Regions from separate parts of the Comamonas sp. B-9 genome, predicted to be linked through region 3. Evidence: predicted binding sites of a transcription regulator. Region 3 holds the regulator's gene; each other region holds the start of a gene.
What was found. Region 3 encodes LexA, which represses DNA repair genes until DNA is damaged. Its sites were predicted from a motif close to ACTGTATNNNNATACAGT; they were not measured.
Positions count from the first base shown of each region.

Region 1 (2,269 bases), on a different contig from region 3:
CGCCTGGAACAGGCCATCGCGCAGCCCGCTTTCATGCGTGCCGCCCGCCGTGGTCGGGATCAGGTTGACATAGCTCTCGCGCACCGGCTGGCCTTCGTCGGTGAAGGCCACGCACCACGATGCCCCTTCGCCCTCGGCAAAATGGTCATCGCTGCGGCCGGCAAAGCCCTCGCCCTCGAACACGGGAATGATCGGGTCCACCGGCAAGGTCTGCAGCAGGTAGTCCTTGAGGCCGCCCTTGTACAGCCAGGTCTGCGTCTCGCGGCTCTTGTCCTGCGTCAGCTGCACGCTCACGCCCGGCATCAGCACGGCCTTGCTGCGCAGCAGGTGCACCAGCTCGCCCATCGGCAGGTGGCTGGATTCGAAATACTTGGCATCGGGCCAGACGCGCACCGTCGTGCCCTGCTTGCGGTCACCGCTGACCATCGCGCGCACCTGCAGGGGCTCGACCACATCGCCACCGGCAAAGGCCATCGTGGCGACCGAGCCATCGCGGTGCACCGTCACCTCCATGCGGGTGGCCAAGGCGTTGGTCACCGAGACACCCACGCCGTGCAGACCGCCCGAGAAGCTGTAGGCACCGCCCTGGCCCTTGTCGAACTTGCCGCCCGCATGCAGGCGGGTGAAGACCAGCTCCACCACGGGCGCATGTTCTTCGGGGTGCAGGCCAAAGGGAATGCCCCGGCCATCGTCCTCCACGCTCACCGAGCCATCGGTGTGCAGGTAGACGCGAATTTTCTTGCCAAAGCCGGCCAGCGCCTCGTCGGCCGCGTTGTCGATCACCTCCTGGATGATGTGCAGCGGATTGTCGGTGCGGGTATACATGCCCGGGCGCTGCTTGACCGGCTCAAGCCCCTTGAGAACCCGTATCGAGCCCTCTGCGTATTCACTGGTAGACGTGTTTTTGCTTGCCATAACTTTCCATTCTAGCGGCTGCCATTGTAAATAGCTGTATAGATAAACAGGTGGAACTTGTTGACGATTCACGACGCTTGGCCGCAAAAGCCTGCAATGGGCTTGGGCGGCCACCGGGCAATATGCGGGCGACAGCCGGTTTTTGGCGTTGGAGTAACAATTTCTAGAACGTGCTTACGATCTCCTCGCGCCGCGACAGCGGTTTGGCGGGATGGGGTGCTAGGCGCAGTGCGCAGCCAATAGCCAGCTACTGGCAAGCGCTGCAACGCCGCAGACCGCCCGCAAAGCCACTGTCCCTACGGGTTGGAGTGAAATCGGGCGATTTCTGCGCGCTGGCCCTTGCTTGCACCCCGGTGCAAGCTGCGTTCCATCCCTTCGAACTCGTCCCGATTGCGCTCCAACGCGGCTGCGTAGAGACCGTAATCACGTTCTTAAATAACGAGACATCCTTAGACTATGCAAAACAACGCACAACGATTGTCCATGGCCCGCGTGCTGCTCTGTGGCGGCGCCGTAGTGACCCTGTCCATGGGCATCCGCCACGGTTTTGGCCTCTGGCTGCAGCCGATCACCCAGGAGATGGGCTGGACGCGCGAGTCCTTCGCCTTGGCGCTGGCGGTGCAAAACCTCAGCTGGGGGCTGATCGGCATCTTCACCGGCATGCTGGCCGACCGCTTTGGCGCCAGCAAGGTGCTGGTCTGCGGCGCGCTGCTGTACGCGCTGGGCCTGGCCGGCATGGCCTGGGCGCCCAATACGCTGATGTTTGCGCTCACCGCCGGCCTTTTGATCGGCATGGCGCAAACGGGCACCACCTATGCGGTGATCTATGGCGTCATCGGGCGCCAGTTGCCCGCTGAGAAACGCTCTTGGGCCATGGGGGTGGCCGCGGCTGCGGGCTCCTTTGGCCAGTTCTTCATGGTGCCGGTCGAGGGCCAGCTGATCGCCAGCCTGGGCTGGCAGAACGCGCTGCTGGTCTGCGCGGTACTGGTGCTGACCATCGTGCCGCTGGCCATTGCGCTGCGCGAGCCCAATTTCCATGCGCTCAAGCGCAGTGCTGGCGCTGGCGCGCAGCAAACCATTGCCCAGGCCGTGGCAGAGGCCTTTCGCAACCCCAGCTTTTTGCTGCTGACCGCAGGCTATTTTGTCTGTGGCTTCCAGGTGATGTTCATCGGCGTACACATGCCCAGCTACCTGAAGGACTTTGGCCTGCCACCCCATGTGGCCAGCTATTCGCTGGCGCTGATCGGCCTCTTCAATATCTTTGGCACCTACCTGGCCGGGTCGCTCGGCCAGCGCATGGCCAAGCGCTACCTGCTCTCGGGCATTTATTTCATCCGCGCCATCGCCATCGTGG
Region 1 is NZ_KE148631.1:9,899-12,167, forward strand. It holds gene H928_RS0117675 (DNA topoisomerase IV subunit B) at 1-915, opposite strand, end outside; gene H928_RS0117680 (MFS transporter) at 1,372-2,269, shown strand, end outside.
Region 1: H928_RS0117675 (DNA topoisomerase IV subunit B) is a predicted target of LexA. The motif match lies at 949-966, and genes of this name have one in related genera.

Region 2 (2,269 bases), on a different contig from region 3:
GCCGGCGGTGGACGACATGCCCAGCACCGACCTGGCCGCCATCGAGGTCGATCCGCGCAGCGGCAACCTGCTGCTGCTGGGGGAGGAATCGTCGGTGCTGTACGAGTACAGCCGCGCCGGCGACCTGCTCAGCGTGATGCCGCTGTGGGCCGATATGGCAGGGCTGGCCGAGCGGGTGCCGCAGCCCGAAGGCCTGGCCATGGACAACAGCGGCAATATCTACATCGTCTCCGAGCCCAACCTGTTCTACAAATTCGCGCGTAAGCGCCGCTGAACGCGGCCAGGCGCAGCCGCTCAGCTGTCGGCCCCATACACCTCCAGCCCCAGCTGGATCACGGTGGCGACCTGCTCGCCGACCTCGGCGCGGAACTCCGCCTCGGCCTGGCTGACGGCACGTTCAAAGGCCTGCAGCCACAGCAGGCCGGTCTCGGTAAAGCGCACGGTGCGGGCGCGGGCATCGCGCGGGTCGCGCTCGCGGGTCACCAGGTTCCAGGCTTCGCACTGGTCCACCAGCTGGGCCATGGCCTGCTTGCTCATGCCGGCGCGCGCTGCCAGATCCACCAGGCGGTCGCCGGCCAGCGACAGGTGGCGGGTGATGTGGATGTGGGCGGCGCTCACCTGGTCGCGCTCGGCCAGGTGCGACAGCGCCAGCGGCACGGCCTCGTCCTGGGCCATCAGCTGCAGCACGCGGGCATCAAAACGGCGCATCGCATGGCCCAGCAGCCGGCCCATATGGGTCAGGCGCCAGCTGTCGTCGGGCAGATGGGGCAGAAGAATGGGCATGGTGAGCAGGCCTGCAATGGCTGAAAAGGGCTGAAGTCGCTATTGTACATATAGTCAACTAAACTGACTAAAAAAGTACTTCTATAAAATATACCCATCCCATAAACTACTGTTCAAGCATCCAGGCTGTATATGCAAACAGCTGGATCTCCAGATCGAAGACATGACCATCAAACGCAAGGAGAAATCCATGAACGCCACCGCCACCAAACCCGAAGCCAACAGCGAAAAAGCCAAGGCGCTGGCCGCCGCCCTGGCCCAGATCGAAAAGCAGTTCGGCAAGGGCACCATCATGAAGCTCGGTGAAGGCGAAGCGGTGTCGGACATCCAGGTGGTGTCCACCGGCTCGCTGGGCCTGGATATTGCACTGGGCGTTGGCGGCCTGCCGCGCGGCCGGGTCATCGAGATCTACGGCCCGGAGTCCTCGGGCAAGACCACCTTGACCCTGCAGGTGATTGCCGAGATGCAAAAGCTGGGCGGCACCTGCGCCTTTATCGATGCCGAACACGCGCTGGACACCAGCTATGCCCAAAAGCTGGGCGTGAACCTGGGCGATATCCTGATCAGCCAGCCCGACACCGGTGAGCAGGCGCTCGAGATCGTCGACAGCCTGGTGCGCTCCGGCGCGGTGGACCTGATCGTGGTCGACTCGGTCGCCGCGCTGACCCCCAAGGCCGAAATCGAAGGCGAAATGGGCGACCAGCTGCCCGGTCTGCAGGCCCGCCTGATGAGCCAGGCACTGCGCAAGCTCACCGCCACGATCAAGAAGACCAACTGCATGGTCATCTTCATCAACCAGATCCGCATGAAGATCGGCGTGATGTTCGGCAGCCCCGAAACCACGACCGGCGGTAATGCGCTGAAGTTCTACGCCTCGGTGCGCCTCGATATCCGCCGCACCGGCACCATCAAGCGCGGCGATGAGGCCATCGGCAACGAGACCAAGGTCAAGGTGGTCAAGAACAAGGTCTCGCCCCCGTTCAAGACGGCCGAGTTCGACATTCTGTTTGGCGAAGGCATCTCGCGCGAAGGCGAAATCCTGGACATGGGCGTCACCGCCCGCATCATCGAGAAAAGCGGTGCCTGGTACGCCTACAACGGCGAGAAGATTGGCCAAGGCCGTGACAACTCGCGTGAGTTCCTGCGCGAAAACCCCGACCTCGCCATCGAGATCGAGAACAAGGTGCGCGAGAGCCTGAACATCAGCCTGCGCCCCGCCGAAGACGGCGTGGTGGACGGCCCGGTAGCGACCGGCACCGAAGGCTGATCGCGCCCTAAGAGCGAACGCTGAGAATGGCTGCTTGTGCACAGAAGCTGTGCGCAAGCAGCTATTTGTTTTATAGCAATTTGATCCGATGTCTTTCAGCAAACTCTCCCTCAAGGGCCGGGCGCTGCGCTATCTGGCGCAGCGCGAGCATTCGCGCGCAGAGCTGCTGGCCAAGCTCGGCCCCCATGTGCAAGAGGGCGATGACCTAGCGGCCATCCT
Region 2 is NZ_KE148563.1:33,853-36,121, reverse strand. It holds gene H928_RS0111500 (SdiA-regulated domain-containing protein) at 1-274, shown strand, start outside; gene H928_RS0111495 (MarR family winged helix-turn-helix transcriptional regulator) at 295-783, opposite strand; gene recA (recombinase RecA) at 974-2,050, shown strand; gene recX (recombination regulator RecX) at 2,139-2,269, shown strand, end outside.
Region 2: recA (recombinase RecA) is a predicted target of LexA. The motif match lies at 909-926, and genes of this name have one in related genera.

Region 3 (2,269 bases):
GGCGCTGTGCGGGGGCCTCATCGGCAGGGCTGTCTGCGTGAGGCTTTTCCATGCCGGACGTGTCCACGCCGGACATGTTCAGGCCCTGGCCATCGAGCAAGCTCAGCTGCTGGGCGGCGCCACGCTGTACAGCGGCAGAGGACGCGGTGGCAAAGCAGTGCACCTGGGCGGCGAGCTGGCCGTCATTGGCGGCGCCATGGCCGGGTCGGCGGCGGTTGCTGCGCACAATGGCACGCTGGATGGACTGGAACCAGGGCAGGCCAGCGACGAGGGAAAAGGGCGCAAGCGCGCGCAATGCATCTGCTACAAGCATAGGAGACTCCTTGGTATACGGGTAACAGCAGGATTGCGCAGGGCGAGCGCATCCCCCAGGGCTGTGGGCCAAGAGCCCACAACGCCCGCTACCTGGGGTTGCGCAGAAAAGGGAGGGCCGAAGTGGCCGGAAGGGCCGCTAGGCCTAGTTCAGCATCGTGTTGCGGATCAGGCCCACGGCAATGCCTTCGATCTCAAAGGGCTCGCCGGGCTGCACGATGATGGGCAGGTAATCCGGGTTTTCGGCCAGCAACTCAATGCCGTCCTTGGTGCGCTGCAGGCGCTTGACGGTGACGTCATCGCCCAGGCGCGCCACAATGATCTGGCCGTTGCGGGCCTCGCGCGTGGCTTTGACGGCCAGCAGATCGCCATCGATGATGCCAACATCGCGCATCGACATACCGCGCACCTTGAGCAGGTAATCGGGCTGCTGCTGGAACAGGCCGCCCTCCACGGTATAGGTTTGGTCGACATGCTCTTGCGCCAGGATGGGCGAGCCGGCCGAGACGCGGCCAATCAGCGGCAGGGCCAGCTGGGCGAGCTCTTGCACCACGCGGCCGAGGCCGGCGGTGGCGTTGGACACGCCTGCCAGCGGTGAGGAGAAACGCGTGCCGCGAGCGGCATTGATGGAGCGCACGGTATCGCTTTGCAGGCGAATCCCCCGGGAGGTGCCGCTGACCAGCTCGATCACGCCCTTGCGGGCCAGTGCCTTGAGGTGGTCTTCTGCCGAATTGGCCGATTTGAAGCCCAGCTTGCTGGCAATCTCGGCGCGCGTTGGCGGGGCGCCGGTGCGCGAAATGGCGGTCTGGATCAGGTCCAGAATTTCTTGTTGGCGCGCGGTCAGTTTGGGATGGTCTCGCATAAGATCTCCGTGTGATCTGCGGTGCCGGGCAGAAGCAAAGCCACTGTGCATCCCAACACCTGTATATCAATCCAGTACCTGTATTTTTAACCAGTTTTTTGCAGGAGGCAAGCCTTGCAGCCAAAAATTTTGATCATCGGCACCGGCGGCACCATTGCCGGCATGGCCGATGATGCCGAGAAACCCGGCCAATACCGCGCAGCCCAGCTGTCCATTGCGGCCTTGCTGGCGGGTGTGAGCGGCATCGAGACAGCTGCGGCAGGCCCGCTGGATGCGGTGCAGATAGCGCAAATTGATAGCAAGGACATGAACGACGAGGTCTGGCATGCGCTGCTCAAGCGCTGCGATGCGGCCATGCGCGATGAGACCGTGCGCGCTGTTGTTATCACCCACGGAACCGATACGCTCGAAGAGACTGCCTGGTTCCTGCATTGCGTTTTAGGACGCCTGGCCAAGCCCGTGGTGCTGACCTGCGCCATGCGCCCGGCCAATGCCTTGATGCCCGATGGCCCGCAAAACCTCAAGGATGCCGTGGCCGCCGCAGCGGCGCTGGATGCGGATGGCCAACCTCTGCTGCGGGAGGTGGTGGCCGTGACGGGCGGCGGCGAGCTGCACAGCGCGCGCTGGCTGCAAAAGGTGCATCCGCACCGCTTGCTGGCCTTTTCCTCGGGCGAGCAGGGCCCCTTGGGCTGGGTAGATGGCGTGACCGTGCGCCTGCGCCAGGGCTATGCCCCGCAGGCACCAGGCACAGCGGACGGCTACAGCGGCAGCCAGTGGCTGGCCGCCTTGCCAGTGCCGGCCAGCCAGCCCTGGCCCTGGGTGGAGATCGTCACCAGCCACGCGGGACTGCGCCCGGGGCTGGTGGAGGCGCTACAGGCCCAGGGCATCGACGGCCTGGTGGTGGCGACCACCGGCAATGGCACCGTGCATCAGGTGCTGCTGGAGGCCATCGCGCGCGCACGCCAACAAGGTTTGCCGGTGTGGCGCAGCAGCCGCTGCAGCGATGGCGTGATCAGCGATGCGGTGTTGCCCGGGGCGGCCGATTTGGAAAAGGACCTGGCGGTGGCCTTGACGCCCTACAAATGCCGGGTGAGT
Region 3 is NZ_APCR01000221.1:429-2,697, forward strand. It holds gene H928_RS0101620 (hypothetical protein) at 1-313, opposite strand, end outside; gene lexA (transcriptional repressor LexA) at 458-1,174, opposite strand; gene H928_RS0101630 (asparaginase) at 1,289-2,269, shown strand, end outside.